2 regions of the Pseudalkalibacillus sp. Hm43 genome follow, and region 1 is predicted to be linked to the other one. Evidence: a T-box and tRNA genes for the amino acid it is inferred to sense, from the RefSeq annotation. Region 1 holds a T-box; the other holds one or more tRNA genes.
What was found. The T-box of region 1 lies ahead of proS (proline--tRNA ligase). A T-box ahead of a tRNA ligase gene usually reads a tRNA of that ligase, here a tRNA-Pro.
Positions count from the first base shown of each region.

Region 1 (15,911 bases):
TTTTGAATTGGGAATAGGAGATGAAGAACATGATCCAATGGTATGAAGAACGAATGATACCCGTCAATATCGAGGTGATTTGGCACTTGTTTGAAATCGATAACTTGAGCCGGATCATGCCGAACGTCGTAGAGACGAAGGTATTGGAAAAGAAAGATGGTGTGGTCGGTACCACGTATCAACAAAAGTACAAGGAAGGCAAACGTATCGAAACGTATATCGTCGAGGACCTTGAATACGAGAACACGCCTGAAAAGAAACATAACAAAATCGGTTTTACACTCGCGAAGGCATTTGAAATCGAAGCCTCCTTCACATTGGAAAAAGTAAGTGAAAACGAAACAAGATTCATCTATCAAGGACAAAACGAGGGGCTCAACTTCTTAGGCAAAACGTTACTGAAGCTCGGCGGGAAGAAGAGTAACCAGAAAGTCGTTACAGACTTCATGGACCGGGTAGAAGAAGAGGCCATTAAAGAACGCGACGCCAGTTAACATCAGGGGCTGAATCAAAGGGCAGTTAGAACGTCCTATTGATTTCAGCCCCTTTTCGCTATGGTGATCGAAAAGGAGTTTGGATTATAATTTTGAAATCTGGTCTATAAATCCTGAATCTGGTCTATAATTTCTCATTTTTATGGGAAAATCCAAAAACTGAGCTATATTTTTTCATTTTTATTGGAAACAACCCGATTTTTATGGGAAATACTCAAAAATGTGCTCTTCTCCTGAAAAACAGTCAGACTGTGCTCCAATTAGCTGAAATTTTCCAAGCAAGAGATTCACTGCTTGTTCTAAACGTGGACAAAGGTCACTACAATAATAATGGACAAATCCGAGAGGGGTGAATAGATGAAGAAGAAAAAATCGATCTGGATCGGCACGGCATTCTTATTGTACGGAGTCTTGATTTCATGGTACTTGTTTGTAGGTGCGGACACATCCATTCCTGCACAGTATCAGGGGACAGAAGCGGATCCAGCGGTTTTCATGTCTGAACGGCAGTTGGAATTGAGTCACGATTTCTCACGAATCAAGCAATGGCTGTACTTCTTGTCGATCCCGTTTGAATGGGTGATCTATATTGCGGTATTGGGATTCGGCTTATCGAAATGGTTCCGGAACCGTGCTACGGAAATCACGCGATTCTCCATCGTCCATAACGCACTTTATGTCGTGCTGCTTTCCTTGATGGCTTTCATTTTGACCTTGCCGATCGACTATTATAGTTATACCGTTTCACTCGATTATGAAATTTCGGTTCAGCCTTTTTCCGATTGGATGAGGGATAAGGTGATTTCGTTCTGGATCAATACGATGTTCTTATTCATCATCGTCCAGGCGTTGTACTGGCTCATGAACAAGTCGGAAAAAAGATGGTGGGTGTACGGATTTCTCTTATCCGTTCCTTTCACATTATTCATCTACTTTATCCAGCCGATCTGGATCGATCCACTGTACAACGACTTTTACCGATTAGAAGACAAAGCGCTCGAAGATAAAATCCTATCGCTCGCTGATCGAGCTGACATCTCAGCGGACAGGGTTTACGAAGTGAACATGTCAGAGAAAACGAATGCGTTGAATGCGTATGTGAACGGGATCGGGTCCAACCTCAGAATCGTCCTATGGGATACGACGTTACAGAAGTTGAGTGATCAAGAAGTGCTGTTCGTCATGGCCCACGAAATGGGACACTTTGTTAAGAACCATCTGTATTGGAATCTGATCGGATCCATCGTATCCACGTTCCTCGGATTATGGATCGGTTCAAAGCTTTTCGTCGCAATGATCAGGCGTTGGGGTCACCATTGGGGCGTGGAAAAACCGACGGATATTGCTTCTCTTCCGGCACTTTTACTCGTGTTTTCGGTGTTGTCTTTCATGGCAAGTCCAGTCGAGAACGCGATTTCGAGGAATGCGGAACACTCTGCTGATCAATATGCGATTGAAATGACGCAGGACCCTGAAGCGGCAGTAGGATCGTTCCAACAGTTAGCTGTTTCTGGCTTGAGTGAAGTGCATCCACCTTTCCTCGTAAAATTATTCTTGTACGGTCATCCGACGATGCTCGAACGAATCACATTCTTGGACCAGTGGGAGCGGACAATTACAAACGATCAGGAAGTGGATGAGGAGGAAAAATAGCTACCGAAACCTCTCATAAGTGTGTGTAAATGAGCGATGTTTTCCGCTTCGGAAAGAAGGGAATATCCATTTACAAGAACATGATGAGAGGGGTGATCCTATGGATCGTCATGATGAAATGGATGTAAGAGAAAGAAAGGTTGAGAAACGAAAAGATTCCAGCATGGTGGCTTCAACCTTCATCAAGTACGCAGCTTACTTAATCATCTTTTTCGGAATTTTGTATTTCCTCATCAACTATATATTGCCGATGTTTTAAAATAATCAATAAGGAAGGCACCCTGAGCGGGTGCCTTTTTGAATGGAAATGAACATTCTGCTGGATCTGTAATTTATTCTGACCAAAGTAAGAATAATTCTGCCTCAACTCGGAATTATTCTATCCAAATTCTGAATATTTCTACCCAAACTCAGATTTATTCTACTCAATACGCTTTTGCCCAGTACACCATGTGCTCAGCTTTTTCACCACAACAGATGCATTCTTCAGATATTGATTCCTGCTCGAATGGGATGCAGCGAGACGTTGCGGACGTCTTCTCTTTAATCTGTTCCTCACAAGACGTCTTGCCGCACCACATTGCCTTGATGAATCCAGGCTGATTCTCGAGCTGACCTTCAAATTCGCTGAATGTAAGCGCGACGGACGTGCGATCCTCTCGCAACTGTTGTGCTTTTCGCAACAGATTGTCTTGAATCTCGTCCAGCAGCTGTGCAATGGTTCCTTCAAGATCTTTTAAAGGTGTGAAAAGCTTTTCTCCAGTATCCCGTCGGACAAGTACCACTTGTTCCTTCTCGATGTCTTTCGGTCCGACTTCAAGGCGCAATGGGATGCCCTTCATTTCATATTCATTGAACTTCCAGCCCGGCTTCTTATCACTCGCATCAATGCCGACACGAATGGAAGCTGACAACTGATCCTTCAGGTCATATGCGAAGTCCAGGACACCTTCTTTATGCTGTGCAATCGGCACAATCATCACTTGAGTCGGGGCAACCTTTGGTGGAACGACCAAACCTCGGTTGTCTCCATGAACCATGATCATCGCTCCAATAATCCGTGTTGTCAGACCCCAAGACGTCTGATGGACATATTGAAGGTCCCCATTCTGATCGGAATATTGGATACCGAACGCTTTTGCGAATCCGTCACCTAGGTAGTGGGAAGTCCCGGATTGTAGCGCTTTACCGTCATGCATGAGACTTTCAATCGTGTAGGTAAAATCAGCTCCAGCGAACTTTTCCTTTTCCGTCTTTTTCCCTTTGATGACCGGAATCGCGAGGATGTCTTCACATAAAGATGCGTACACATTCAACATTCTCGTCGTCTCTTCTTGAGCGTCTTCCGCATCTACATGGCACGTATGCCCCTCCTGCCAGAGAAACTCCAGGGTACGAAGGAACGGACGAGTCGTTTTTTCCCAACGCACGACATTTGCCCATTGGTTATAGAGCTTCGGCAGATCGCGGTACGAGTGGATGATGTTTTTATAATGTTCACAGAAGAGAATTTCCGACGTAGGGCGAACACAAAGGCGTTCCGTCAATTCTTCTTCACCGCCATGCGTGACCCAGGCAACTTCTGGCGCAAAGCCTTCGATATGGTCTTTTTCCCGTTGTAAGAGACTTTCAGGGATGAAGAGCGGCATATACACGTTTTCATGACCGGTTTCTTTGATCATGGAGTCGAGCTCGTTTTTGATGTTTTCCCAAATCGCGTATCCGTATGGGCGGATGATCATCGACCCTCGGACACTCGAATAGTCGATCAAGTCTGCTTTCTTGACGACATCCGTATACCACTGGGCGAAATCTTCCTCCATAGCGGTTACATCTTGGACAAATCCCTTACCCATTTTCATCACCTCATTTTTATAGTAAAAAAATTGATAAAAACAAAAAAAGCCTTAGCCCCAAAAGGGACCAAGACTTGGCGGTACCACCCTACATTCGTAAAGCACATCAAACATGCCTTAAACACTCAACAGGATAACGGTTTTCACACCGCTGTATCTTCAGTCGATACAGAACTCGGAGGCAGGTTCAAATGCGGATCAATGGAAGCCTTTCAGCAACTGGATTCCTCTCTAAAAATGACCGGAACATCTTACTAGTCCTCTTCATCGCTTCAGTTTTGATAGTAATATAAGCCTGTTCTTGTAAAATGTCAAGAGAATATCTACAGCATAACCATGAATGGCTATTTTTACACGTTCAGGAACTTTTCCAAAAAACTTTGTGAGCTTGTTCATTTTTTCGCCCATTCCTACTTATAGTATAGTAATGGATTTGATTTGAGGTGAAAAAGTGAAAAGACGAGTGAAATTCGCCATTCTGATTGGATTATTCATAAGCCTTGGAATCCTGGCATGGAGAGTGCCAAGTATCACGGAGCAATCTCAACTGCAAGTCGAAGCGTTGAAAGCATCCTCCCAAGCCGTCCCGGCTATCGCCCAGATTGGAAAGCCAGCACCTGACTTCAAGCTGCAGGCGTTATCCGGTGAAGATGTCCAACTCTCAGATTTGAAAGGGAAAACCGTCGTCCTCAACTTCTGGACAACCTGGTGCTCTTATTGTAAAAAAGAGATTCCGGAGCTGATCAACTTGCATCATCTATATGAAAAAGAGGGCATTGTCGTGCTCGCCGTAAACTTAAGTTCAGAAGAAGAAAACCTCGAGCAGGTCGCGTTGTTTGCGAAGGAGTTTGAGATTCCTTTCACCATCCCGCTGGATAAAGAAGGTATCGTGGGGGAAACGTACCAGATCGTGATGATTCCGACCACGTTCATCATCGGACCAGACGGCAGGATCCAAAACAAAATCATGGGGCCGGTCCAACTCGATCAGCTGGAACAGCATTTGAAGAAACAGTGATCGTCAGAGGTGGTACTTCTCTTTCAAATGTCCTGTGTTCTTGGCGATCTCATCAAGTTTTTCATTCAGGTACAGGTAGTCCATATCAATCATAGCGGACCGATCGATGCCTTCTACGACGGATTTTGCGAACTGCCAAACCTTTTCCTGCAGAGAGGTTTGGCTTTTTTCTGCAATTAACGTGAGCGCTTCAAAGACTGCAGCCAAAACCGAGACATCCTGACGGGCATAGAACCGGATCTGATAGAAGGTTTTGTACAGGATATGAGAGAAAGTAGAAGTTTGCAGCACGATCCGCAAATTCTGATCCTGGTCATAAATGTACGGTTCATCTACCGATTCCTCCGCTAGACGGGAGAGCACTTTTCCGAGTCGTTGGATACAGTTGATCGCCGTCTGAGGGTCGTTGATGCCAGGAGAAACGGCACGGACTGCAATCTCGGTCAGCTTTTGGATGCCGAATTCAATATCTTGCTCCGACGACCTTTGTTCCCCGATCCGTATGTGCTTGAGGTAGTCTTTTTCATCATGCGGACGATCACCTAGCGACCAGTATTGGAATAGAGGCGTCCCTTCATCTACGTAATCACCAATCTTCTTTTCCATGTGGATGAGCAGATCATCCTTGTGCGCTTGTTTGACGATGGCTTCCAAGTCGAGGAGTTGGATGAACCCTGGAAGAACAGAGGTAGCCGTCTTATGGACGTTCAATTTGTACTCCTCATTTTCCCAGCTGGACCATGGTGATTCGATGGATGTTTGCAATTGTTTACGGCCCTTTTTCTGATTTTGTAAAATCGATAAGCAGTTGTCGGTGATGTCCTGAATGAGGTTGCTCACCTGGATCCAAGTGCCGACATGATGGATAAAGTAAACGAAGAAGGCGAGACAGACAGCGGAAAGGAACACGGATAAAGTCGGGACGATCAAGAACAAGGCTTGATCGGTGATGTTCATCCAAAGCATCACGAGCACGAAGAAGAGGAAGGATCCGATGAAAACGCCCAATACCCGCCTCGTGACCATGTCGCTGATGAAGTTGTTCAAGGTACGCGGTGAATATTGAGATAGATAAGTCGATAACAGCACCATGATCGATGAAAAGGTGATTGCCGTCATCGTCAGGATTGAAGTTGCCAAAGCGCTCAGTATGATTTGGGTCGTTTCGCGATCCGTCACCATGAAGGCTGGGAAAACAGTTTGCGTATTTGTCCGGTAGAGCCGTTCATCGATTACAACCGAAAAGTAGGCCAAAACGACAGAAAAAACACTATAAAATGCGGGTAAATACCAGAAACTCTTTCGAATTGTGCGGGAAAATGCATTCATGAACATCGCCGACTCGCCACCCCGGTGTATTTAGGCGATATTCTTCCACAGGAGAGCGAATTCTATGAGATTCAACTGGTGCACACCGGATGGTTTTGTAAAAATAGAGGGTAGTTTTGTAAAAATCGGCCGTTGTTTTGTAAAAACAACGCTTCGTTTTAGAAATTCTTCGCCCAGTCTTGTAAAATCAGGAGCAGGTTTTAGAAATGAGGTCTTTTTTACCATTAAAAAAGACTGCCCTCTCTAAAGGACAGCCCTCACTCACGCTCACAATTTCACTTTATCATAATCGTCAGCACAACCGGTGGATTCAGCAATTCGCTTGATTTTCTCGTTGATGAAGTCTTTGTCCCAATCCAGCAGGACATCCGTCTCGATGCCGTCAATGAAATACAACGAAAAATCCCATATCGCTTTTTGAATCGCGCGGTCGTCATTCCGTTCGGTGATGCCGTGCAGTACAGACAGTGTGGATGCACACACGGAAACATCCTCTCGCGCATAATGTCTCAGTTGATAGAACGCTTTATATAAAAGCTCCCGGTAGGTCTGGATGTCGATGATCACCCGGAGCTCATCATCCTCATCATAATAGTACGGGCGAGGGAAGGGGATCGACCCAAGTTCAGCGAGTATGGACCCGATCCGGTTGATGCTGTTGATGGCTGTATGCGGATCGTTGATTCCAGGTGAAATGGCACGTAGGGCGATCTCCACCAGCTTCTGTATACCAAACTCGACGTCCTGCACCGTATTCCGCTCGGTGCCGATCACGAACTCTTCTTTATAGATTTCCTGATAATTTTCCTCCTCACCAGAACGACCGCCTATAATCGAGAAAAGCGGAGTGTCTTTCAAAATGTAGTCACCGATTCTGCGCTCTACCTGGAGGACATGATCATGCTCTTTCGCTTTTTCCAAAATTTTTGGCAGTTTGACCATCTGTAAATAACCCGCATTCGGCGCATTAACCTGCACTTTATCCTTTGAATCGATATGCGAAACGTCTTCATGAGCGGATAAGTATTTGGATTTGGATCGATCATCCACTAGGTGAAAGCTTTCATTGATCGTTTTTAGCGTTCGGGTCGAAATCTTATCAATGAGGTTGTTCACTTGAGTCCAAGTGGCCACATGGTGGATGAAGAACACGAAAAAACCGAGCGAGATAATCGCCCAAACGACTGCTATTCCCGGTGCGATGAACAGCTTCTTATCACTGACATCTTTCAAAAACAATAAAATCAATAAGGAGTAGATGAATGCTCCTGTAAAAACGCCAAGGACCCTTTGTGTGACAACATCACTGATGAAGTCTTGCAGGGTACGTGGGGAGAATTGAGAGGAATACGTTGTCAGTACGACCATGATGGAAGAGAACGTGATCGTCGTCATCGTTAAAACGGATACGGCAATAGCGTTCAAGATCGTCTGACCAAGTTTCGCATCGGTCAAAAGCGCGTTCGGCACATAAGCCCGAATCTGTTCGACCGGTACGTTTTTCTCTAAATATACACTTAAAATGGCTAGCAAAAGGGCAAGCGTGCCGTAAAAAGATGGCAGGAACCAGAAGCTGTGTCTGAATTTGATCCATAGTTCATTGATTTTCATGGGACTCATCCTTCATTTTGTATAGTCTTACTTATTCCCAAAAAGAAGAAGCATCAACCCAAATGGGCGATGCTTCTTTCATAGCATTTATTCAAATTATCCAGTGAATGCTTGAGTGAACATTTTACCGTATGGTCCGCCATCCACGATACCGATACCAATCTTCGTATATTGGCTTCCGAGGATGTTCGCACGGTGACCATCAGAGTTCATAAGAGATGTATGAGCACCTTGGACAGAGCCGTTTCCTGCAATGTTCTCACCTGCAGTATTGTATTCAATACCGAACTGATCCATCATATCGAATGGAGATCCGTAAGTTGGTGAGTTATGGCTGAAATAGTTGTTGTCGATCATATCTTGTGATTTCACACGCGCCATCTTCGTAAGCTCAGGGTCTGCTTTCAATGGTGCTAGACCAGCTTTTTGACGCTCCTGGTTCACAAGGTCCAACATTTGCTGTTCATCAGCTGTTAGTTGGAATTCTGCATTAGAAGATGTTTCTTTTGGTTGTTGCTGTTCTTGCTTTGGTTGTGGTTGAGGAGCTGGTGTTGGCTCCTGAGCTTTAGGCTGTTTTTTTTCAGGCTGTGGAGCAGGTTGTTCTGCCTTTGGTTCTTCCTGCTTTGGAGCTGGCTTTTCAGCTTTCGGCTCCTCAGCTTTAGGTTCTTCAGCCTTTGGTTCTTCAGCTTTTTGACCGTAAGCTTGATCTAGTGCCGCTTGAATCTTGTCTTGTAATGCAGGATCAAGCTGTATATTGTTTTGCTTCATGAAATTTTGTACGAATGTATTGACTTGAGCTTGGTCAATTTGAACTTGACCAGATTGCTTGTAAACATGAACTTGTGCATCTGCTTGTGTAGTTGAAGCTTCACTGACACCAGCGCTAGCTCCAATGATGGATGCAGATAGTAAAGAAGTAACGAGAACTTTTTTAAACAATGTTTTCTACCTCCTCAATTTTGGTTACATAAACACGTTTCGCCTATACGCCATATCGGGTGGGGGTTAGGAAACAATTGGAAAATGAAATCGTGTATGATAAATATGGTTCTGGGCAACGAAAAGAGCGATCGGTTTACGAAGACTATATATAATGAGTGGGTCAGAGGAGGAGAAGGTTTTGTATCCTGAATTGGTAAAATATAAAGAGATCAAACAACAATATGAAGAGCAGCTGAATAAGTTGAAATTGGAACAGGGCGATTTAGAGGAAGAAAAAGAGAAGATGTTGAATGAATATGAGGATCTGCTCTCGAAAGTCAGTGCTCAACAAAAGGCAAACTCGCCAGACCGTGAAAGCCTGACGAGTCTTCGTACCGATTTGCAAAAGTTGACTGAAGAGCTGGGCGATGTGATGGAAGAAAGTTCTCACCTTTCTCGAGCGCAAAAAGAACGCCTTGATGAATGGATGAAGCCATTGCAGCGAGGGCTTGACCGCGAAGTAATGGCTGCAAAACAGCATTTGAAATTGAAAAAGGAAGAGTTCCAGCGCTACCGAATGGAAATGCTGCTGCTTGTCCAGCAAGTTTTCGAAATAGAAGAGTACATACATGAGATCCATCTCGCGTATACACGGGCTTGTAATGATTTCATGACAAAAGAAGAGCGGGAAACATTGCAGCTCCAGGCGATCCATGTGAGGCGAGATGCGAAACTGATGCTTGCAGAGCTCCAACAGGATCTCGATTATGTATCGAAGCATGGTAAAATGCCGGAATGGTTCAGTCGGAAGATGAACGGCTGAGAAGGGCTGTGATGGTGGTATGGAATTCTCACCGAACGTGCATTAATTATGACCAAACTTAATGGAATTCTGACCAAAGTTGAATTAATTGTGACCAAACTCAATTTAATTCTCACCAATGCCTGATTATAGCTCAAAAGTGAAAAGCCACAACTGGGGGGGAGTCGTGGCTTTTCGTCCGTACAGGATTGGAAGGGTAATAGTGAATTACATTTTAGCGTTCGTAATTAACTATTATGAAATAGGGGAAGTACAATAGGTTTAATTTACAAACGCTGTACCTACATTTATTAGCAAGATAAACAATACTACGATTAACGCAAAATCCGGCACCGTAAGAGTAACCCATGCTAACACCCCCATCAAAACTTGCCTCCAGTGAGAGTTGCCTCACACTAATACAATATGCGGAGAAGAAGCCGATGTATGGACAAGTGAATTAGGACATTAATGGAATTTTGAAGGGGGAAAAGCCTTGATCTATCCTAAGACATGGTCTGAATGGGGTAAAATGTACGTCAATCTGGATTTATGGAGTCCGATCATTGAACAAGTGCTGGAAACGGAAAAGCTCCCATACAACGAAGTCACGTTGACGAAGCACCCAGGAACACACGCGGTTTTTGAAGTGGATGGTCGATACATTTTAAAAATTTACACCCCGTTATCACCTGATGATTTTTCAGTCGAGGTTTCGGTTTACAAGAACATTGCCAAAGCTGGCCATACATACTTTCCAGAGCTCGTCGCTGCCGGGGAAGTCCGCTGTCCAGAGTTGTGGCAGTATACAATCGTCTCAGTCGTGGAAGGTGTGGCATATCGGGATGTCGAAAGCCTCTTGACGGTTGAAGAGAAAACACAGCTCGCGAAATCACTCGCAACACAATTGAAGGAATACCATGGTATTCAATGGGTGTACAATGACATCCCTGAGTGGTCTTTACGTTCAGAAGATCATCTTTCAACGTTAAAAAAGAACCTAAAAAAGCTTGATGCACTGAACGAGGAGGTTATAAGCGAAATCGCCCACTTTTTACAGACGTTCAAGCCGAATGCCAAGTTCCCTCAAACTGTCGTCCATGCAGACCTGACAGAAGATCACGTCTTTTTGAACAAAGAAGATGGAAGCTGGAAGTTGAGTGGATTGATTGATGTGGCGGATAGCAAATATTCGAGCGTTCTATTGGAACTGCCTGCGATCTGGTTTGAGCTGTTCAAAGGCGGTATTGATGCAATGCAAGCATTCATGATCGCTTACGATGATCGAACCTTTCGAATGAAGGAGATGCGCAATACACTCATTTATATGACGTTTATCCATCAATTCGGTGCCGACATGATACGTGAGACATTCAAAAGACAAAATATTACTTCTGTGAGCACACTGGATGAACTGACGGAAATCATGTGGCCGACAGCGTTGTTCTCGCCACAAAGTACTATAGTAAGAAATCAATATTAGGACTTAATTCCCTTTTTACCGAAAAAATGTTTTGTTCTCCACCTATATGTGAATAGTTAAGTAATACAACTTTTACAGGGGGAGTTTTACGACATGAAGAACATCATCACTGGAATTATCTTGATTGCATTGAGTTTTGTCAGCTTTAATTGGTGGGACGCAGTTGTAGGATCAGCAAGCATTGTTGAAACACAATCATCCCTTTTCGTATACATATTGCCTTATGTTCTTTCCTTCGTATTCGGTGGAATCGGCTTGACTACAACATTAAGCGGAATCAATGAAGTGAGAGGGAACAATTCCAATTATGAAGAAACAGCCTAAAAAAGGCTGTTTTTTTTATTGGAGTTAGAGTGTGAAAAGTTTAAATTCACAGAAGTGATGTCTAGCTCAGCGCCCAGACTCTCGGTCACTTCAGTCCTCCTGCAGCCTCCTCGTCGGACCTCCAGTGCCCTTCGAGTCTGCCCAGGGCGCTTGCACTTTTCTTATTATCATACCTTGAAATATGATGGAAAATGCCGATATTTACGGTAAATAGGGATTGTTGGGATGATTGCCAAATACTCATACGACTTCACTCAGTCGTTAACGGAGACGCTAAACATACATCCCACAAAAACGGGGTATGATAATGAAGAAAATTTCTTCTGTGTTGGTATGTGCAGTTCTTGTAGCAGGATGTAACAATGCAGTCACGATTTCACAAAAGTCGTTGCAATCTTCTTCAGTTGTCAGTCAAGCGCAGCGGGTGAATCCGGAGATCAAAAAGGAAATCAAACTCGATGTTCCATTGATCAATCAATTGCCCGAACTGCCAAGAGGTTGTGAAGTGACCAGTCTTTCCATGTTGCTTCAACACGCTGGTGTCAAAGTGAGTAAAATGACGTTGGCGAAAGAAGTGAAGAAAGATCCCACACCTTTTCAAAGGAAAAATGGAGTGGTTCACTTCGGGAATCCGAATGTCGGTTTCGTTGGAAATATGTACGATAAAAGCAAACCCGGCTTTGGGGTGTATCATAAGCCGATCGCGGACCTCGGAGAAAAATACCTTCCGGGAAGAATCGTCGATATGACAGGTGCTGAATTTGAAGATGTGCTCACACATGTTCAAAACGAAAAACCTGTCTGGGTGATCAACAATACCGCTTTCAACCAATTGCCGCCGAAGTACTGGCAAGAGTGGAACACGCCACAAGGAAAAGTGAAGATCACCTATAAAGAGCATTCGGTCCTCGTCACCGGTTATGATGAAACGTACGTCTATTTCAATGATCCACTACTCGGCATCAAAAACCACAAAATCCCTAAAACGCAGTTCCAAAAAGGATGGGAACAAATGGGTCGCCAAGCGATCACTTATCAATAAGAAAACAGGCCAAGATGCAATCTTGGCCTGTTTGTTTTATCTCTATTCAAGTCAGGGTTATAACCTCAACCTGTAACTCGTCCACTAAAACGGGACAGTTGTTGGCGGATGGTCTGCTTCGCTTCTTCCGTATCAGCCGATGCGTACGAATCCAACAGTTCATTGATCTGATCCTGGCGGATGCCGTTACTCCACATCACATAGGAGCGATATTCAGTGCTTTTCAAGTATTTCTTCAGCATGTTGTATTCCGGTCCGAAGTAGTAGGATAAGTCACAATGAAACTCATCGAAATCCTTGAGATCCACTGCTAAAATCGTATCGTCCAACAAGTACATGCGGGCATCTTTTTTCCTCATCAAGATCGGTACTGCGTACAGCTCATGATCCTCCAGCACACCGTGTGCCGTCGGTAAAAACAAGTAAGGTGTATGGTCGATATCAAATCCGACAAAAAAGTCAGCAGCAGATTCATGAATGGTAGGCTGGCGTAACATCGTACATTGAACCAGTAATCGTTGAGTTTCAATCATTTCCGTTTCCCCCTCAATTTCGAATGATAAGTATCAACAGAATGTCCACATCAACGGCCTTTTATACATGCAAATGAAAGATTAATAGAGTTCAGTGACAGCTTGTCCTTTTTTGAATCGTCATTGACAAAAGTTCAAAAGAAGGTTTACACTAAAAATACTATTAGAGAATTAAGAAAATTATGAAAGAAGTTGACCAAAATGCGAGATTTATTTTTGCATTTTCATCAATTGCATAGAATCGAAAGCGAGCCGTTGTCCGGTTGAATCAATCGGGACAGCGGCTTTTTTAATGCGATTTTATCTCGCTAAATTGGTAGTGCATTAGGAAGGGGGAACATCATAAATGATTACACTTACAGGGAATACGCTCACTTTGAAAGATCTCTATCATGTCCTTTATGAAGGGGAAGAAGTCCAGGCATCCGCAGAGAGTCTGGAAAACGTGAAGGTGAGTCGGAAATCTGTTGAAAAGATCGTAGATGATCATCAGGTGGTCTATGGCATTACGACTGGTTTTGGAAAAATGAGCGATGTATGGATTGCGCCGACAGAAGTGGAAGAACTCCAGCTCAACTTGATACGGAGCCACGCTTGCGGTGTCGGGGAGCCTTTCCCTGAAATCGTCAGCCGGGCGATGCTGCTTTTACGGGTGAACGCATTGTTGAAAGGTTTCTCAGGCGTCCGGGTCGAGGTCATCCAACTGTTGATCGATTGCCTCAATAAAAGGATCCATCCGATCGTACCGAAGCAAGGTTCACTAGGTGCAAGCGGTGATCTTGCCCCGTTGTCCCATCTCGCACTTGTCTTGATCGGAGAAGGAGAAGCTTACTATCAAGGAGAGCAGATGGCTGGTGGCGAAGCCTTACAAAAGGAAGATCTGAAGCCGATCGTACTGAGTGCGAAGGAAGGGCTCGCGCTCATCAACGGCACCCAGGCGATGACAGCAATGGGCGTTATCTCTTATTTGGAGGCGGAAAAACTCGCTTATCAGAGTGAGCTCATTTCTGCTTTGACGCTCGAAGGGTTGCGAGGCATCTCGGATGCGTTTGATGAAGACATCCATTTTGCACGGGGGTATCCGGAACAAGTCGGTGTAGCACAACGGATTCGCATGTACATCAAACAAAGCGGTCTCATCACTGAACAAGGAGAGGTCCGCGTACAGGATGCTTACTCCTTGCGCTGTATCCCGCAAGTACACGGTGCTAGCTGGCAAACCCTCAATTATGTAAAAGAAAAACTTGAGATCGAAATCAATGCAGCGACCGACAATCCGCTCATTTTCGATTATGGAAGGAAGGTCATCTCAGGAGGGAACTTCCACGGTCAGCCGATTGCGCTAGCGATGGACTTTCTTGGAATTGCGATGGCGGAGCTTGCGAACATTTCGGAAAGAAGAATCGAGCGGATGGTCAATCCGCAGCTGAGTGATTTGCCTGCGTTTTTATCGGCAAATCCTGGTGTCGAATCCGGAGCGATGATTTTACAATATTCTGCAGCATCACTCGTTTCCGAGAACAAAACACTTGCTCATCCGGCTTCGGTCGACTCGATTCCATCGTCTGCGAACCAGGAAGATCATGTGAGCATGGGGACGATCGGATCAAGACACGCCTATCAGATCATCCAAAACACGAGGAATGTGCTGGCGATCGAGTTGTTCTGTGCGATGCAGGCAGTCGAGTTCCGTGACGTAGAGAAGATGGCACCACGGACGCGAAAAGCTTACGACCATGGCAGAAAAGTCGCCCCGAGCATCACTGGTGACCGCGTCTTCTCCAAAGATATCGAACGATTGTCCAACGCACTAAAAGAGGACCATTGGAATGGCATACTCATCACCCAATAAAAAAATATGAAACGAGAAGTGGAGGAATGAACATGAAGAAAATTCAAGCGCCTAGAGGAACGGAATTGAATACGAAAGGCTGGGTCCAGGAAGCGGCCTTACGGATGCTAATGAACAATCTCGATCCGGAGGTTGCAGAAAACCCGGATGAACTGGTCGTTTACGGCGGAATCGGAAAAGCAGCCCGTAACTGGGAAAGCTTTGATGCAATCGTTGAATCATTAAAAACGCTCGAAAACGATGAAACGTTGATGGTCCAATCCGGAAAGCCAGTCGCGATCTTCAAGTCACACGAAAATGCACCACGGGTATTGATTGCCAACTCGAACCTCGTACCGGCATGGTCGAACTGGGAGACGTTCCGTGAACTCGAGAAAAAAGGCTTGATGATGTACGGTCAGATGACGGCAGGAAGCTGGATTTACATTGGAACGCAGGGCATCCTTCAGGGAACGTACGAAACGTTCGCAGAGGCGGCGCGTAAACATTTCGGTGGAACACTCGCCGGTACATTGACGGTCACAGCTGGTCTAGGCGGAATGGGAGGCGCGCAACCACTGGCTGTCACGATGAACGGCGGTGTCGTCATTGCAATCGAGTGTGACCCGCACCGCATCCAGCGCCGGATTGAAACGCGTTATTGTGATACGAAAGCGGATTCTCTCGACGAGGCTTTGAAACTTGCAAAAGAGGCGATGGAGAAGAAGGAACCGTTGTCGATCGCCCTACTCGGGAACGCGGCTGAAATTTTACCGGAACTCGTGAAACGTCAAGAAATCCCTCATCTCGTCACGGATCAGACATCCTCTCATGATGTGTTGAACGGCTACTTGCCGATCGGTTTTACATTAGAAGAGGGTGCAGAACTGAGAAAGCGGGATGCGGATACTTATATCGCGAAATCAAAAGCGAGCATCAAGCAGCACGTGGAAGCGATGGTCGACTTACAGAAAGCAGGAGCGGTCGTGTTCGACTACGGAAACAACATCCGAC
Region 1 covers NZ_CM135129.1:1,700,468-1,716,378, reverse strand. Annotated here, with positions in the region: gene ACXQIQ_RS09110 (MerR family transcriptional regulator) at 1-46, shown strand, start outside; gene ACXQIQ_RS09105 (SRPBCC family protein) at 30-494, shown strand; gene ACXQIQ_RS09100 (M48 family metallopeptidase) at 852-2,147, shown strand; gene ACXQIQ_RS09095 (hypothetical protein) at 2,248-2,406, shown strand; gene proS (proline--tRNA ligase) at 2,573-4,012, opposite strand; T-box leader at 4,063-4,280, opposite strand; gene ACXQIQ_RS09085 (peroxiredoxin family protein) at 4,455-5,021, shown strand; gene ACXQIQ_RS09080 (DUF2254 domain-containing protein) at 5,025-6,356, opposite strand; gene ACXQIQ_RS09075 (hypothetical protein) at 6,415-6,597, shown strand; gene ACXQIQ_RS09070 (DUF2254 domain-containing protein) at 6,618-7,961, opposite strand; gene ACXQIQ_RS09065 (CAP domain-containing protein) at 8,058-8,900, opposite strand; gene ACXQIQ_RS09060 (hypothetical protein) at 9,082-9,705, shown strand; gene ACXQIQ_RS09055 (YjcZ family sporulation protein) at 9,967-10,068, opposite strand; gene ACXQIQ_RS09050 (aminoglycoside phosphotransferase family protein) at 10,181-11,167, shown strand; gene ACXQIQ_RS09045 (hypothetical protein) at 11,261-11,491, shown strand; gene ACXQIQ_RS09040 (C39 family peptidase) at 11,799-12,533, shown strand; gene ACXQIQ_RS09035 (hypothetical protein) at 12,599-13,066, opposite strand; gene hutH (histidine ammonia-lyase) at 13,413-14,918, shown strand; gene hutU (urocanate hydratase) at 14,945-15,911, shown strand, end outside.

Region 2 (15,911 bases), 630 kb from region 1:
CATGTAAATTACAAACCTTTTGGGCAAGTTCTTCTCTTCCAAATTTCCTCAAATATGACGATCAAGGAATAATTGCTCCTGAATCCGCTTCAGGCCGTCTTTAATCTTACGGGCACGGATTTCTCCGATGCCTTCTACATCATCCAGCTCCTCAATCGATGCCTTGAGTGTCATTTGTAAATGTTCAAAATGGTGGACCAGATTTTCAATGATCAAAGACGGCAGACGAGGAATCTTATGGAGTATACGATACCCTCTAGGCTTGACTGGTTCTTCATAGATATTCGAAGATGGCAGGTAGCCTAATAACCGCACAATCGCATTTTCTTCTAACAATTCTTCACTGGAAAGCTTCTTCAACTCATTGAGGATGTAGAACGGGTCGACTTTTGAATCCTTTGAATAATCTTTGATGATCAGAGCGGCTTCCGACTCAATGTTCGCGACGAGTTCTTCCATTTGCATGCTGATCAGTCGCCCTTCGGAACCAAGCTCGTTTACATACTTGATGATTTCATTCCGGATGCGCAGCACCATTTCAATCCGATGGATAACCTGTGATACTTCCTGGAAAGTAACAAGTTCTTCAAACTCTAATGCGCCAAGATCAGTCAAGCTCTGATCAAGGACAGACTTGTATTTTTCCAATGTCTGTAAGGCCTGATTCGCCTTGGTTAAAATCACACCGATATCTTGAAGGGAATAACGGATATGCCCTTGATATAAGGTGATGACACGTCTCCGTTGAGAGATGGATATGACCAAATTCCCAGTTTGCTTCGCAACGCGTTCTGCCGTCCGGTGACGAATTCCCGTTTCTTTCGATGGAATCGTTGTATCGGGGATCAGTTGAGTATTGGCATATAAAATCTTGTTTCCTTCGTCATTGAGGATGATTGCACCATCCATTTTCGCTAGCTCGTATAAATAAGCGGGAGAGAAGCGACAGTTGATTGAAAAGCCGCCATCAACGAGTTTTTGCACTTTCTCGTTAAAACCGACAACGATCAATCCACCTGTTTCAGCACGTAACACGTTGTCAATCCCATCACGCAATGGTGTTCCCGGTGCAACATATTGTAGCATTTTACTTACGATCAACTCCCTCATCGCAGTATCCATACGTTATCCTCCTTGTGTATGACGTAGTGCATCCTGGACAGTCGCTACACCTACCACTTCAATGCCTTTCGGTACTGTCCATCCACCAATGTTCTTCTCTGGAAGAATGACACGTTTGAATCCGAGCTTAGCCACTTCATGGACTCTTTGCTCGACACGAGACACTCTTCGTACCTCTCCTGTCAAACCGATCTCGCCGATAAACACATCTGTCGGGTTCGTTGGTTGATCCCGAAAGCTCGATGCGATACTCATAGCAATCGCTAAATCAATGGCTGGTTCATCCAGACGGACCCCTCCAGCGACATTTACGTAAGCATCTTGATTCTGCATCAATAAGCCGACTCGTTTTTCAAGGACGGCCATCAATAACGAGACTTTATTATGGTCGATTCCGTTCCCCATCCGTCTCGGGTTACCAAAGCTTGTCGGTGAGACCAACGCCTGAATCTCGACCAGGACAGGTCTCGTACCTTCCATAGAAGCGACGATCGCAGAACCTGCCGCTCCGTTCGAACGTTCCTCCAAAAAGACTTCAGAAGGGTTTTCTACTTCATCCAACCCTGCCTCTTTCATTTCAAAGACTCCGATTTCATTCGTCGATCCGAACCGGTTTTTCACCGCTCTTAAAATCCGGTACGTATGGTGCCGTTCTCCTTCGAAGTAAAGGACCGCATCAACCATGTGCTCAAGCAATCTCGGTCCGGCAATGGACCCTTCCTTCGTAACGTGTCCGACAATGAACGTGGCGATTCCATTCGACTTGGAGATTCGCATGAACTGGGAGGTACATTCCCGGACTTGCGATACGCTCCCTGGAGCAGAGGTCACTTCGGATCGATAGACCGTCTGAATCGAGTCGATGATCAACAATGTCGGTTTAATGTCTTGTATCGCCTTCTCGATGAGATCCATATCGGTTTCAGCATGGACATAGAGCTGGTCTTGATTGATTCCAAGCCGCTGTGCCCTGAGCTTCGTCTGTTTGATTGATTCTTCTCCTGAAATATACAAGACTCGTTGAGAGGATTCTGCAAGTTTTGCTGAGGCCTGTAATAGCAACGTCGATTTCCCGATTCCTGGGTCCCCGCCGACAAGGACTAGGGAGCCAGGCACGACACCGCCACCTAGTACTCTGTTCAACTCATTGATCCGCGTATCGATTCTCGGTTCTTTTTCGCTCTTGATTTGAGAGATCGGTTCAGGTTTTTGACTTGTCGTATTCCCCGTCTGAAAGGATCTTCTATGCCCTTTATCCGGCTGGATGATTTCTTCGACCATCGTATTCCATTTATTACAACCAGGACATTTCCCCATCCACTTAGGTGAATCGTACCCACAGTCCTGACATAAAAACACGGTTTTTTTCTTAGCCATTATTACTATTCCCCATTTCCCTGACATCTTCCGTATCGTTTTAAGTTACTGCCATCATATCACAAACGCGTCAGGGAACACCTTATATATGTATTGTATTCGATAATCTCGAGCATATGGGTAAAACCGCTCGATTGTTATAAAGTGTTAAGGAAATGAGACCTGTCCTTGTCAGGCGTAATTGTTGATGGTAATGGGAATTCCCATCCAATAAAAAAGCCAGACACCACATATGGTGCCTGACATTTTTTATGATTTCTTTACGTACCTGCTCCGACCGTATTCACTGTGAAGTCATTGTTCTCCACATCGATCTTGACGGTTTGCCCTTTTGCGATGGTTCCTCTGAGCAACTCTTCAGAGAGGCGGTCTTCAATCTGACGCTGCAATGCACGACGTAGTGGACGTGCACCATAGTCTGGATCGTAGCCTTCATCCGCAATCTTATCAAGCGCTGCATTCGTCAACTCGATATCTATGCCTTGTTCAGAAAGCCGCTTCTGAAGCTGGTTCGACATCAAGCTGATGATGTGCTTGAGGTGTTCTTTTTGAAGCGTATGGAACACGATTGTCTCATCGATACGGTTCAAGAACTCAGGACGGAATGCTTTTTTCATTTCATCCATGACCTTCGATTTCATGTTTTCATACTCTTGGTTCTCAGATTGTGCTGTGAATCCAAGACTCTTACCTCGCTTCAACGTACTTGCTCCGACGTTGGAAGTCATGATGACGACGGTGTTTCGGAAGTCTACCGTGCGTCCTTTCGAGTCTGTCAGACGACCATCTTCTAGCACTTGAAGTAAGATGTTGAACACTTCAGGGTGCGCCTTTTCGATTTCATCCAGAAGGATGACGGAATATGGGTTACGACGGACCTTCTCGGTGAGCTGGCCGCCTTCTTCGTGACCGACATACCCTGGAGGTGAACCGACAAGACGGCTCGTTGTATGTTTTTCCATATACTCGGACATATCGATACGGATGATGGAATCTTCATCTCCGAATAACGCTTCCGCCAGCGCTCTCGCCAATTCCGTTTTACCGACCCCTGTTGGTCCTAGGAAAATGAAGGAACCGATCGGTCGTTTCGGATCTTTCAAGCCTGCGCGTGCTCGACGGATCGCTTTGGAAATCGCCTTCACCGCTTCGTCTTGACCGATAACGCGGTCATGCAAGATGGATTCCATATTCAATAGTCGTTCCGTTTCCTCTTGCTTCAGCTTGGATACCGGAATTCCAGTCCAGTTTGCTACAACAAGCGCAATATCTTCTGGAGTCACTTCTGTATTTTCTTGTCCTTGTTTTTCTTTCCAGCTGTTTTTCGTCGTTTCTAGCTCTTCTCTCAACTTCTGTTCGGAGTCTCTGAGAGATGCTGCTTTTTCGAACTCCTGACTTTGGACAGCTGCGTCTTTTTCCTTACGTACACCTTCGAGTCGCTGTTCAAGCTCTTTAAGATTCGGTGGTGCTGTATAAGAGCGTAAGCGAACTTTAGAAGCCGCTTCATCAATCAAATCAATCGCCTTATCCGGAAGGAAACGATCGGAGATATAGCGGTCTGATAGTTTGACAGCTGCATCGATGGCATCATCTGTAATCGTCACCCGATGGTGTGCTTCATAACGGTCACGTAGCCCTTTCAGAATTTGAATGGATTCATCATTGTTCGGCTCATTGACTCGGATCGGTTGGAAACGACGCTCCAATGCCGCATCCTTTTCAATGTATTTACGGTATTCATCAAGTGTCGTCGCTCCGATACATTGCAACTCACCGCGAGCTAACGCAGGTTTAAGGATGTTGGAAGCATCGATTGCACCTTCTGCTCCCCCCGCTCCGATCAACGTATGAAGCTCGTCGATGAAGAGAATGATGTTACCGGCCTGACGGATCTCATCCATGACCTTTTTCAGACGGTCCTCAAACTCACCACGATATTTGGTACCCGCAACGACTGTACCCATATCGAGTGTCATGACGCGCTTATCACGTAACGTTTCTGGTACTTCGTTATTGATGATCTGTTGCGCCAAGCCTTCTGCAATCGCAGTTTTACCAACACCTGGCTCTCCGATCAGTACCGGATTGTTCTTCGTACGACGGCTCAACACCTCGATGACACGTTCAATTTCCTTGCTTCGGCCGATGACAGGGTCAAGGCTACCATCTCGAGCAACAGCCGTCAGGTCTCTTGCAAGACTATCAAGTGTCGGTGTATTCGCATTGACTGATGAACCTCCAGCTGAAGAGGAAGATTCATTGCTACCAAGAAGCTGCAATACTTGTTGGCGAGCTTTGTTAAGGCTGACTCCAAGGTTATTGAGGACGCGCGCTGCTACCCCTTCTCCTTCACGGATCAAACCTAATAATATATGTTCTGTACCCACATACGAGTGGCCGAGTTTACGAGCTTCATCCATTGATAGTTCGATGACTTTCTTCGCTCGTGGAGTATAGTGGATCGTTTGAACCGACTCCTGACCTTTACCGATGAGGGTTTCTACTTCTTTTTGAATCTTTTCAGGACTTAAACCAAGAACAGAAAGTGCTTTTGCAGCTATTCCTTCGCCTTCACGAACCAGGCCGAGCAGGATATGCTCTGTACCTACATTATTATGACCTAAACGAATCGCTTCTTCTTGTGCAAGTGCAAGTACCTTTTGAGCTCGTTCAGTAAAACGTCCAAACATCATCGTGATCACCTTCCTATTCGTTGTTCTTCTCTAACTTCAATCTTTCGCGAATCAATGTAGCACGTCGGATATCCCTCTGATCCGGGGTCAATGTCTCCCCCGCATACTGTTGTAGAAATCCAGGTTGGGTAAGTATCATTAGTTCATTCAATATTTTCCGTGAAATCCCTTCTATCATTTGCAAATCAATTCCGAGTCTAACATCCGACAAGCACTTCGTCGCTTCTTTCGACTGGATGATTCGACTGTTTTCGAGGGTACCCAGGGAACGGTATACCCGGTCTTCAAGCTGTATTCTCGAGGTTTCGAGCAAGTTATTTCTGGCTGCTCTCTCTTCCTCAATGAGCTGCATGACGACTCCTCTTAAATCTTCGACAATATCCTGTTCTGATTTACCGAGGGTCATCTGGTTGGAAACTTGGAAGACGTTACCTTGTGCTTCGCTTCCTTCACCATAAATTCCTCTTACGACAAGCCCTAACTGGTTGATCGCGGGGACGATCCGATGCATCTTCTGGGTCATGACCAGTGCGGGTAGATGCATCATGACAGAAGCTCGCATTCCAGTACCGACATTGGTCGGGCAGCTCGTTAAATATCCATGCCTTTCATCAAACGCATAGTTCACCTTTTCCTCAAACCAATCATCGATTCCACTCGCTAATGTCAGAGCTTCCGATAATTGAAAACCTGGGAAAAGACATTGGATGCGAATATGATCCTCTTCATTGATCATGATGCTGATCGATTCATCCTCACTCATCAAAACAGCTGAATGCTTTGGTTCATCAGCAAGGTTCGGGCTGATCAAATGTTTTTCGACGAGCACTCGTTTTTCGATCGGTTTCAATTGATCCACATCGATATACGATAAGCTGCCTACACTACCATATGCCTGATTTTCATAATGATTGCGGATTTGTTCGTTCACTTCTTTGGACTGTTGCTCGTTTGCAACCAGGGGAAAGACGTGATTTTCGAGATTACGGGCTAACCGGATCCGACTGCTCAATACAATATCCGAGTCTGGTCCTTCCCGTTTCATCCATGGACTGATGGCTTCACTCATGAATCTTTTCAACGACACCGTCAATCCCTCCCCTCAAGCCGCTTTTGCATAGAACGGATTTGGTCTCGTACATGTGCTGCTTCTTCAAACTCTTCTTCATTAATGAGCTGTTGTAATTTTTGTCTAAGCTGATCGATTTTTTTCCGTTCCAACAAATCATTTCCTAGACGTTTCGGAATTTTCCCTGAGTGGTCCGTGTTGCCTCCATGAATCCTTTTAAAAACCGGATCGAGTTTCGATGCGAATGTCTTATAACATTCCGTACACCCGAACCGACCGATTTTCGCGAACTCAGGATACGTCATGCCACACTTCGAACACTGAGTGACCTGTTTGCTTCGTGGCGCAGCATTGGTCTCATTAAGTGGTTGTTCAAAATTCAATAACCCCGACAGCAAGTTATGAATCGAGAACGAATTAGAGCCTGGTATGAAGTCCCCTTTTTCCTTTGCACACTGTTCACAAATATGGAATTCGTTCTTTTCCCCGTTAATGATTTTCGTGAAGTGCAAAGTTGCTGGTCGTTGTTGACATTCTTGACAATACACGCCTTACACTCCCCTTTTTAGTTCTTATACTTTAAGCTGTAGATCATGGATTTCATCAGGTTTGCTCTGAGTTCATCTCGGTAAGGAAGCACGATATTGATGGTGGATCGATCGATTACACTCTTCATCAACCTTGCTTCACGTATACTGATGATTTGTTCTTCTAACAATCTATAAATGATGTTTTCAGCGGCAGACTCACTGATGCGGTTCTTAATCAATTTAAGGATCTGATCGAGCAGGATTGTCGTACTATCCGTCTCTACCTTAATGATCCGAATATATCCTCCTCCTCCTCTTTTACTTTCCACAATAAAGCCTTTCTCAATCGTAAACCGCGTATTGATTACGTAATTGATTTGTGAGGGGACACATTGAAACTTTTCAGCAATTTCACTGCGCTTGATCTCAATTTCCTTCTTGTTGCTTCCCTTTAAAATTTCTTTCAAATGCGCCTCAATGATGTCAGAAATGTTTTTCATCCCATCACAGCCCCTCCTTCTGCTCTGACTTTGACTTTCTTTGACTATAATTATATACAATTGGGTGCAAGTTGCAAAGTGTTTGATGTTTCTATTATAGACAGGGATTTTTTGTTATAAACTTTAGGTTTTGTTAAATTTGTTCGAAGCAGAAGGAAAGAAGATGCTTCCCGATTTTGCGGGAAGCATATGAAGAGAATGAGTGAAATTACTCTGTTGCAAATACTTTATGAACGTGATCGATCGATTGAATCTTGTCATATACTTCAGGAAGCTTTTTTGTGTTCGAAACTTGAATTTTAAAAGAATACTTTATCAATGAGGTCGATGCATCATTCGGATGATCGTCGATTGTCACGTGCGAGATGGGCACCTTGCACGATTCCAGTTCATTGATGATTAGAGAGAGTGGAACCTCTTTATTTTCTACAATCACCGTCACATGATGGAATCGCTGTTTACGTAGGTAGAGATCTTCAAATTTGTTTAAGAAAAGCAAGCTCAGGATCATGACAAATGTTGTGAAAATCGCTTCGTAATACATGCCGATTCCAACGACCAACCCTATACCTGCTACGACCCAGATGGAAGCAGCGGTCGTCAATCCTCTTACTGTAACGCCATGGACAAGAATCGTTCCTGCACCCAAGAAGCCGATTCCACTGACAACATAAGCTGGTAAACGGGATGGATCAAAGCCCTGGACTTGTTCATGTGTGGATAAGAAGTCTTCGAATCCGAATATCGATAAGAGCATCATGAGACAAGAACCTACCCCTACTAGCAGATGTGTACGGAATCCCGCAGGGTGTCGTTTGAACTCCCGTTCGATTCCGACGAGTCCGCATAATATAGCTGCGATGAGTAAGCGAACTGTAATGGTCACTGTTTTATCTGATATCCAATCATAGGATAATAAGTCCATTGTCATCTCTCCCAATATGTCTAATTATTATCATCTTATGGTTTATAGTATTCAATTATAGGCAATCGAGGGAAAAAGGTAAATGTGGAAGGTTGATTTCTTCGAAATTCAATCCCTTTCCGCGGGCGAACCGCGAGCCTCACTTCCACAGGATGTGGTAGTCTTTAGCCGATGATCCTTTACTTAATAACATTGGACCACGAGCTTAATAAAAATCTGGTTTTAAACCTAAAAGAATTGATTTAAAAGCGATTTATTACTCTTTGGAACTGTTTTTTGCGCAGAGGAGTAAAAATCACCTCTTTTGAAGAGAAAATGTTGTGGCATTTTCTCCCTTATTCCCTTCGTGAGAAGATTTTTGTTTCTCAATTGGGGAACTTTCAAGCTGACTTAGGGAATTTAGTAAAATGTTGCTACTTTTTCCTGCAATAAACGATGGATCTCATAGTCTCACTTCGATGATTAGACCTCCGAGCTTCTTTTGAAACACAAAAAAGAACAGCTTCGCAGCTGTCCTTTCGATGTGCCCGGCGATGTCCTACTCTCACAGGACTTGTACAGGATGTACTGACTTCGACGTTCAGCACAGGACGTGCTGGTACTTAGTCGAAGATCCTTTTAATAGTCCATTGACGCGCGAGCTTAACTTCCGTGTTCAGTCTTCGGCTTGCGATGAACGGCGGATCTCTTCGTCATCTGCACTCGCCTCCGTCCTCGCGTATATCATACGCTCCGGTCGTGGCTCTCTTGTTTCCTCGACCTCCTTGTTCCTCTCAACCCTCAACTTCGTAGCCTTTGGACCTTACGGTCCTTCTTTTGAAACACAAAAAAGAACAGCCTCATAAGGCTGCTCTGTTGTTGCCCGGCGACGTTCTACTCTCACAGGGGGAAGCCCCCAATTACCATTGACGCTGAAGAGCTTAACTTCCGTGTTCGGCATGGGAACGGGTGTGACCTCTTCGCCATCGTCACCAGACTATGAAGTTGAAGGAACCATTCCTTCAATACTAGATAACGGTTCTTGAAAACATCTTCGATGTTTAAGTATTGTGGTTAAGTCCTCGATCGATTAGTATCTGTCAGCTTCACGTGTCACCACGCTTCCACACCAGACCTATCAACCTCATCATCTCTGAGGGATCTTACTCGCTTGACGCGATGGGAAATCTCATCTTGAGGGGGGCTTCATGCTTAGATGCTTTCAGCACTTATCCCGTCCACACGTAGCTACCCAGCGATGCTCCTGGCGGAACAACTGGTACACCAGCGGTGTGTCCATCCCGGTCCTCTCGTACTAAGGACAGCTCCTCTCAAATTTCCTGCGCCCGCGACGGATAGGGACCGAACTGTCTCACGACGTTCTGAACCCAGCTCGCGTACCGCTTTAATGGGCGAACAGCCCAACCCTTGGGACCTACTTCAGCCCCAGGATGCGATGAGCCGACATCGAGGTGCCAAACCTCCCCGTCGATGTGGACTCTTGGGGGAGATAAGCCTGTTATCCCCAGGGTAGCTTTTATCCGTTGAGCGATGGCCCTTCCATGCGGAACCACCGGATCACTAAGCCCGACTTTCGTCCCTGCTCGACTTGTAGGTCTCGCAGTCAAGCTCCCTTGTGCCTTTACACTCTGCGAATGATTTCCAACCATTCTGAGGGAACCTTTGGGCGCCTCCGTTACACTTTAGGAGGCGACCGCCCCAGTCAAACTGCCCACCTGACACTGTCTCCGAACCGGATCACGGTCCTGGGTTAGAATTTCAATACCGTCAGGGTAGTATCCCACCGACGCCTCCACCGAACCTAGCGGTCCGGCTTCTAAGGCTCCTACCTATCCTGTACAAACGATACCAAAATCCAATATCAGGCTACAGTAAAGCTCCATGGGGTCTTTCCGTCCTGTCGCGGGTAACCTGCATCTTCACAGGTACTATAATTTCACCGGGTCTCTCGTTGAGACAGTATCCAAGTCGTTGCACCTTTCGTGCGGGTCGGAACTTACCCGACAAGGAATTTCGCTACCTTAGGACCGTTATAGTTACGGCCGCCGTTTACTGGGGCTTCGATTCAGAGCTTCTCCCGTAAGGGATAACCCCTCCTCTTAACCTTCCAGCACCGGGCAGGTGTCAGCCCCTATACTTCGCCTTACGGCTTCGCAGAGACCTGTGTTTTTGCTAAACAGTCGCTTGGATCTTTTCACTGCGGCTCTCTCGGGCATACACCCTATCAGAGCACCCCTTCTCCCGAAGTTACGGGGTCATTTTGCCGAGTTCCTTAACGAGAGTTCTCCCGAGCATCTTAGGATTCTCTCCTCGCCTACCTGTGTCGGTTTACGGTACGGGCACCTCTTTCCTCGCTAGAGGCTTTTCTTGGCAGTGTAGGATCAGGGACTTCGGTACTTTAGTTCCCTCGCCATCACAGCTCTGCCGTATGGTGGACGGATTTGCCTATCCACCGGCCTTGACTGCTTGGACGCGCATATCCATCAGCGCGCTCTCCCTACCTTCCTGCGTCCCCCCGTTGCTCAAACGGAAAGGAGGTGGTACAGGAATATCAACCTGTTGTCCATCGCCTACGCCTTTCGGCCTCGGCTTAGGTCCCGACTAACCCTGAGCGGACGAGCCTTCCTCAGGAAACCTTGGGCTTTCGATGGAGAAGATTCTCACTTCTCTTTTCGCTACTCATACCGGCATTCTCACTTCAAAGCGCTCCACGAGTCCTTCCGGTCTCGCTTCTCAGCCCTTCGAACGCTCCCCTACCACTGTACCAAAGGTACAATCCATAGCTTCGGTGATACGTTTAGCCCCGGTACATTTTCGGCGCAGAGTCACTCGACCAGTGAGCTATTACGCACTCTTTAAATGGTGGCTGCTTCTAAGCCAACATCCTGGTTGTCTGGGCAACTCCACATCCTTTTCCACTTAACGTATACTTGGGGACCTTAGCTGATGGTCTGGGCTGTTTCCCTCTCGACTACGGATCTTATCACTCGCAGTCTGACTCCCGTGGACAAGTTCCTGGCATTCGGAGTTTGACTGAATTCGGTAATCCTGTGGGGACCCCTAGTCCAATCAGTGCTCTACCTCCAGAACTCTCACCACGAGGCTAGCCCTAAAGCTATTTCGGGGAGAACCAGCTATCTCCGAGTTCGATTGGCATTTCACCCCTACCCACACCTCATCCCCGCACTTTTCAACGTGCGTGGGTTCGGGCCTCCATTCAGTGTTACCTGAACTTCACCCTGGACATGGGTAGATCACTCGGTTTCGGGTCTACGACAACGTACTCCTTCGCCCTATTCAGACTCGCTTTCGCTGCGGCTCCGTCTTCTCAACTTAACCTTGCACGTTATCGTAACTCGCCGGTTCATTCTACAAAAGGCACGCCGTCACCCGTTAATGGGCTCCGACTACTTGTAGGCACACGGTTTCAGGATCTCTTTCACTCCCCTTCCGGGGTGCTTTTCACCTTTCCCTCACGGTACTGGTTCACTATCGGTCACTAGGGAGTATTTAGCCTTGGGAGATGGTCCTCCCAGATTCCGACGGGGTTTCACGTGTCCCGCCGTACTCAGGATCCACTCTGGAGGGAACGACGTTTTGGCTACAGGGCTGTTACCTCTTCTAGCGGGCCTTTCCAGACCGCTTCGCCTACGCCGTTCCTTTCTTACTCCGTATAGAGTGTCCTACAACCCCAAGAGGCAAGCCTCTTGGTTTGGGCTGATTCCGTTTCGCTCGCCGCTACTCAGGAAATCGCGATTGCTTTCTCTTCCTCTGGGTACTAAGATGTTTCAGTTCCCCAGGTCTGCCTTCTCATACCCTATGTATTCAGGTATGGATACTGTCCCATTACGGACAGTGGGTTCCCCCATTCGGAAATCTCCGGATCAAAGCTTACTTACAGCTCCCCGAAGCATATCGGTGTTCGTCCCGTCCTTCGTCGGCTCCTAGTGCCAAGGCATCCACCGTGCGCCCTTCATAACTTAACCACGTTATGAATGAACTTACACTTTACTTACTTTGTCATTAAATGACGTTTCGATGTCTTGTTTTCAAGAATTTTCGTTATCTAGTTTTCAAGGAACGTTTTTGAAAGAACATAAGCTCTTTCAAAACTAAACAAAAGCCAAAGCGTGTTGCCCCGAAGGGCTTATGTCCTAAAAGGACTCCTTAGAAAGGAGGTGATCCAGCCGCACCTTCCGATACGGCTACCTTGTTACGACTTCACCCCAATCATCTGTCCCACCTTCGGCGGCTGGTTCCAAAAGGTTACCTCACCGACTTCGGGTGTTACAAACTCTCGTGGTGTGACGGGCGGTGTGTACAAGGCCCGGGAACGTATTCACCGCGGCATGCTGATCCGCGATTACTAGCAATTCCGGCTTCATGCAGGCGAGTTGCAGCCTGCAATCCGAACTGAGAATGGCTTTATGGGATTCGCTCAACCTCGCGGTTTTGCTGCCCTTTGTACCATCCATTGTAGCACGTGTGTAGCCCAGGTCATAAGGGGCATGATGATTTGACGTCATCCCCACCTTCCTCCGGTTTGTCACCGGCAGTCACCTTAGAGTGCCCAACTGAATGCTGGCAACTAAGATCAAGGGTTGCGCTCGTTGCGGGACTTAACCCAACATCTCACGACACGAGCTGACGACAACCATGCACCACCTGTCACTTCGTCCCCCGAAGGGGAACCTTCTATCTCTAGAAGTAGCGAAGGATGTCAAGACCTGGTAAGGTTCTTCGCGTTGCTTCGAATTAAACCACATGCTCCACTGCTTGTGCGGGCCCCCGTCAATTCCTTTGAGTTTCAGCCTTGCGGCCGTACTCCCCAGGCGGAGTGCTTAATGTGTTAACGTCAGCACTGAGGGTGGAACCCCCCAACACCTAGCACTCATCGTTTACGGCGTGGACTACCAGGGTATCTAATCCTGTTTGCTCCCCACGCTTTCGCGCCTCAGCGTCAGTTACTGGCCAGAGAGCCGCCTTCGCCACTGGTGTTCCTCCATATATCTACGCATTTCACCGCTACACATGGAATTCCACTCTCCTCTCCAGTACTCAAGTCCCCCAGTTTCCAATGGCCCTCCACGGTTGAGCCGTGGGCTTTCACATCAGACTTAAGAGACCGCCTGCGCGCGCTTTACGCCCAATAATTCCGGACAACGCTTGCCACCTACGTATTACCGCGGCTGCTGGCACGTAGTTAGCCGTGGCTTTCTGGTTAGGTACCGTCAAGGTACCGCCCTATTCGAACGGTACTTGTTCTTCCCTAACAACAGAGCTTTACGACCCGAAGGCCTTCATCGCTCACGCGGCGTTGCTCGGTCAGGCTTTCGCCCATTGCCGAAGATTCCCTACTGCTGCCTCCCGTAGGAGTCTGGGCCGTGTCTCAGTCCCAGTGTGGCCGATCACCCTCTCAGGTCGGCTACGCATCGTCGCCTTGGTGAGCCCTTACCTCACCAACTAGCTAATGCGCCGCGGGCCCATCTGTAAGTGATAGCTAGAAGCCATCTTTCAACTTTCCACCATGTGGTGGTCAGTATTATCCGGTATTAGCCCCGGTTTCCCGGAGTTATCCCAGTCTTACAGGCAGGTTGCCCACGTGTTACTCACCCGTCCGCCGCTGATCTCAGGGGAGCAAGCTCCCCATTAATCCGCTCGACTTGCATGTATTAGGCACGCCGCCAGCGTTCGTCCTGAGCCAGGATCAAACTCTCCAATAAAGTGTTTGATTGCTCATTAAATGTAAATCGAAATTGATACAGGGTTCTTATAAAAAGACCCGTTTCACGCTTGGCTTTTGTTCAGTTTTCAAAGAGCTAAATGGTGGAGCCTAGCGGGATCGAACCGCTGACCTCCTGCGTGCAAGGCAGGCGCTCTCCCAGCTGAGCTAAGGCCCCAAAATGTTGTTGAAGAAATGGTCGGGAAGACAGGATTTGAACCTGCGACCCCCTGGTCCCAAACCAGGTGCTCTACCAAGCTGAGCCACTTCCCGTAAAAAAATGGCGCGCCCGAGAGGAGTCGAACCCCTAACCTTCTGATCCGTAGTCAGACGCTCTATCCAATTGAGCTACGGGCGCATTTTGCCTTTAAAGTTGTCGATAATGGTGCCGAGGGCCGGACTTGAACCGGCACGGTAATCACTTACCGCAGGATTTTAAGTCCTGTGTGTCTGCCAATTCCACCACCCCGGCAGCATGGAGCGGAAGACGGGATTCGAACCCGCGACCCCCACCTTGGCAAGGTGGTGTTCTACCACTGAACTACTTCCGCATATGGTGCGGGTGGAGGGACTTGAACCCCCACGTCGCAAGGACACTAGATCCTAAGTCTAGCGCGTCTGCCAATTCCGCCACACCCGCAAATACTATAATGTTTCGTAAAGATGGTGAGCCATGAAGGACTCGAACCTTCGACCCTCTGATTAAAAGTCAGATGCTCTACCGACTGAGCTAATGGCTCTTGAAGTGGTGCTGGCCAGAGGACTTGAACCCCCAACCTACTGATTACAAGTCAGTTGCTCTACCAATTGAGCTAGGCCAGCAAAAATTAAATGGTGGAGGATGACGGGATCGAACCGCCGACCCCCTGCTTGTAAGGCAGGTGCTCTCCCAGCTGAGCTAATCCTCCATATGTAAGCCCGGCGACGTTCTACTCTCACAGGGGGAAGCCCCCAATTACCATTGACGCTGAAGAGCTTAACTTCCGTGTTCGGCATGGGAACGGGTGTGACCTCTTCGCTATCGTCACCAGACTTATGATTTGTGATAACCTTCGACATTCTGTGTCAGCTTCGTTCGCTCTCATCCTCATGTACAAGCTAAGTACACTCCGGTGGTCGCTCACTTGCTTCCTTGAATCTCTCGGTTCTGACAAATCTTTATTAAGTTTGAAGGAATTCCATTCCCTCAAAACTAGATAACGGTTCTTGAAAACATCTTCGATGTTTAAGTATTGTGGTTAAGTCCTCGATCGATTAGTATCTGTCAGCTTCACGTGTCACCACGCTTCCACACCAGACCTATCAACCTCATCATCTCTGAGGGATCTTACTCGCTTGACGCGATGGGAAATCTCATCTTGAGGGGGGCTTCATGCTTAGATGCTTTCAGCACTTATCCCGTCCACACGTAGCTACCCAGCGATGCTCCTGGCGGAACAACTGGTACACCAGCGGTGTGTCCATCCCGGTCCTCTCGTACTAAGGACAGCTCCTCTCAAATTTCCTGCGCCCGCGACGGATAGGGACCGAACTGTCTCACGACGTTCTGAACCCAGCTCGCGTACCGCTTTAATGGGCGAACAGCCCAACCCTTGGGACCTACTTCAGCCCCAGGATGCGATGAGCCGACATCGAGGTGCCAAACCTCCCCGTCGATGTGGACTCTTGGGGGAGATAAGCCTGTTATCCCCAGGGTAGCTTTTATCCGTTGAGCGATGGCCCTTCCATGCGGAACCACCGGATCACTAAGCCCGACTTTCGTCCCTGCTCGACTTGTAGGTCTCGCAGTCAAGCTCCCTTGTGCCTTTACACTCTGCGAATGATTTCCAACCATTCTGAGGGAACCTTTGGGCGCCTCCGTTACACTTTAGGAGGCGACCGCCCCAGTCAAACTGCCCACCTGACACTGTCTCCGAACCGGATCACGGTCCTGGGTTAGAATTTCAATACCGTCAGGGTAGTATCCCACCGAC
Region 2 covers NZ_CM135129.1:2,332,067-2,347,977, forward strand. Annotated here, with positions in the region: gene disA (DNA integrity scanning diadenylate cyclase DisA) at 49-1,122, opposite strand; gene radA (DNA repair protein RadA) at 1,126-2,499, opposite strand; gene clpC (ATP-dependent protease ATP-binding subunit ClpC) at 2,760-5,192, opposite strand; gene ACXQIQ_RS12475 (protein arginine kinase) at 5,206-6,279, opposite strand; gene ACXQIQ_RS12480 (UvrB/UvrC motif-containing protein) at 6,282-6,809, opposite strand; gene ACXQIQ_RS12485 (CtsR family transcriptional regulator) at 6,827-7,291, opposite strand; gene ACXQIQ_RS12490 (MgtC/SapB family protein) at 7,500-8,216, opposite strand; rRNA gene rrf (5S ribosomal RNA) at 9,077-9,192, opposite strand; rRNA gene ACXQIQ_RS12500 (23S ribosomal RNA) at 9,266-12,202, opposite strand; rRNA gene ACXQIQ_RS12505 (16S ribosomal RNA) at 12,388-13,939, opposite strand; tRNA gene ACXQIQ_RS12510 (tRNA-Ala) at 14,041-14,116, opposite strand; tRNA gene ACXQIQ_RS12515 (tRNA-Pro) at 14,135-14,211, opposite strand; tRNA gene ACXQIQ_RS12520 (tRNA-Arg) at 14,220-14,296, opposite strand; tRNA gene ACXQIQ_RS12525 (tRNA-Leu) at 14,322-14,410, opposite strand; tRNA gene ACXQIQ_RS12530 (tRNA-Gly) at 14,415-14,489, opposite strand; tRNA gene ACXQIQ_RS12535 (tRNA-Leu) at 14,493-14,578, opposite strand; tRNA gene ACXQIQ_RS12540 (tRNA-Lys) at 14,603-14,678, opposite strand; tRNA gene ACXQIQ_RS12545 (tRNA-Thr) at 14,685-14,760, opposite strand; tRNA gene ACXQIQ_RS12550 (tRNA-Val) at 14,771-14,846, opposite strand; rRNA gene rrf (5S ribosomal RNA) at 14,855-14,970, opposite strand; rRNA gene ACXQIQ_RS12560 (23S ribosomal RNA) at 15,173-15,911, opposite strand, start outside.
Region 2: it has a tRNA-Pro gene. The T-box ahead of proS (proline--tRNA ligase) is inferred to sense a tRNA for this amino acid. The anticodon was not compared.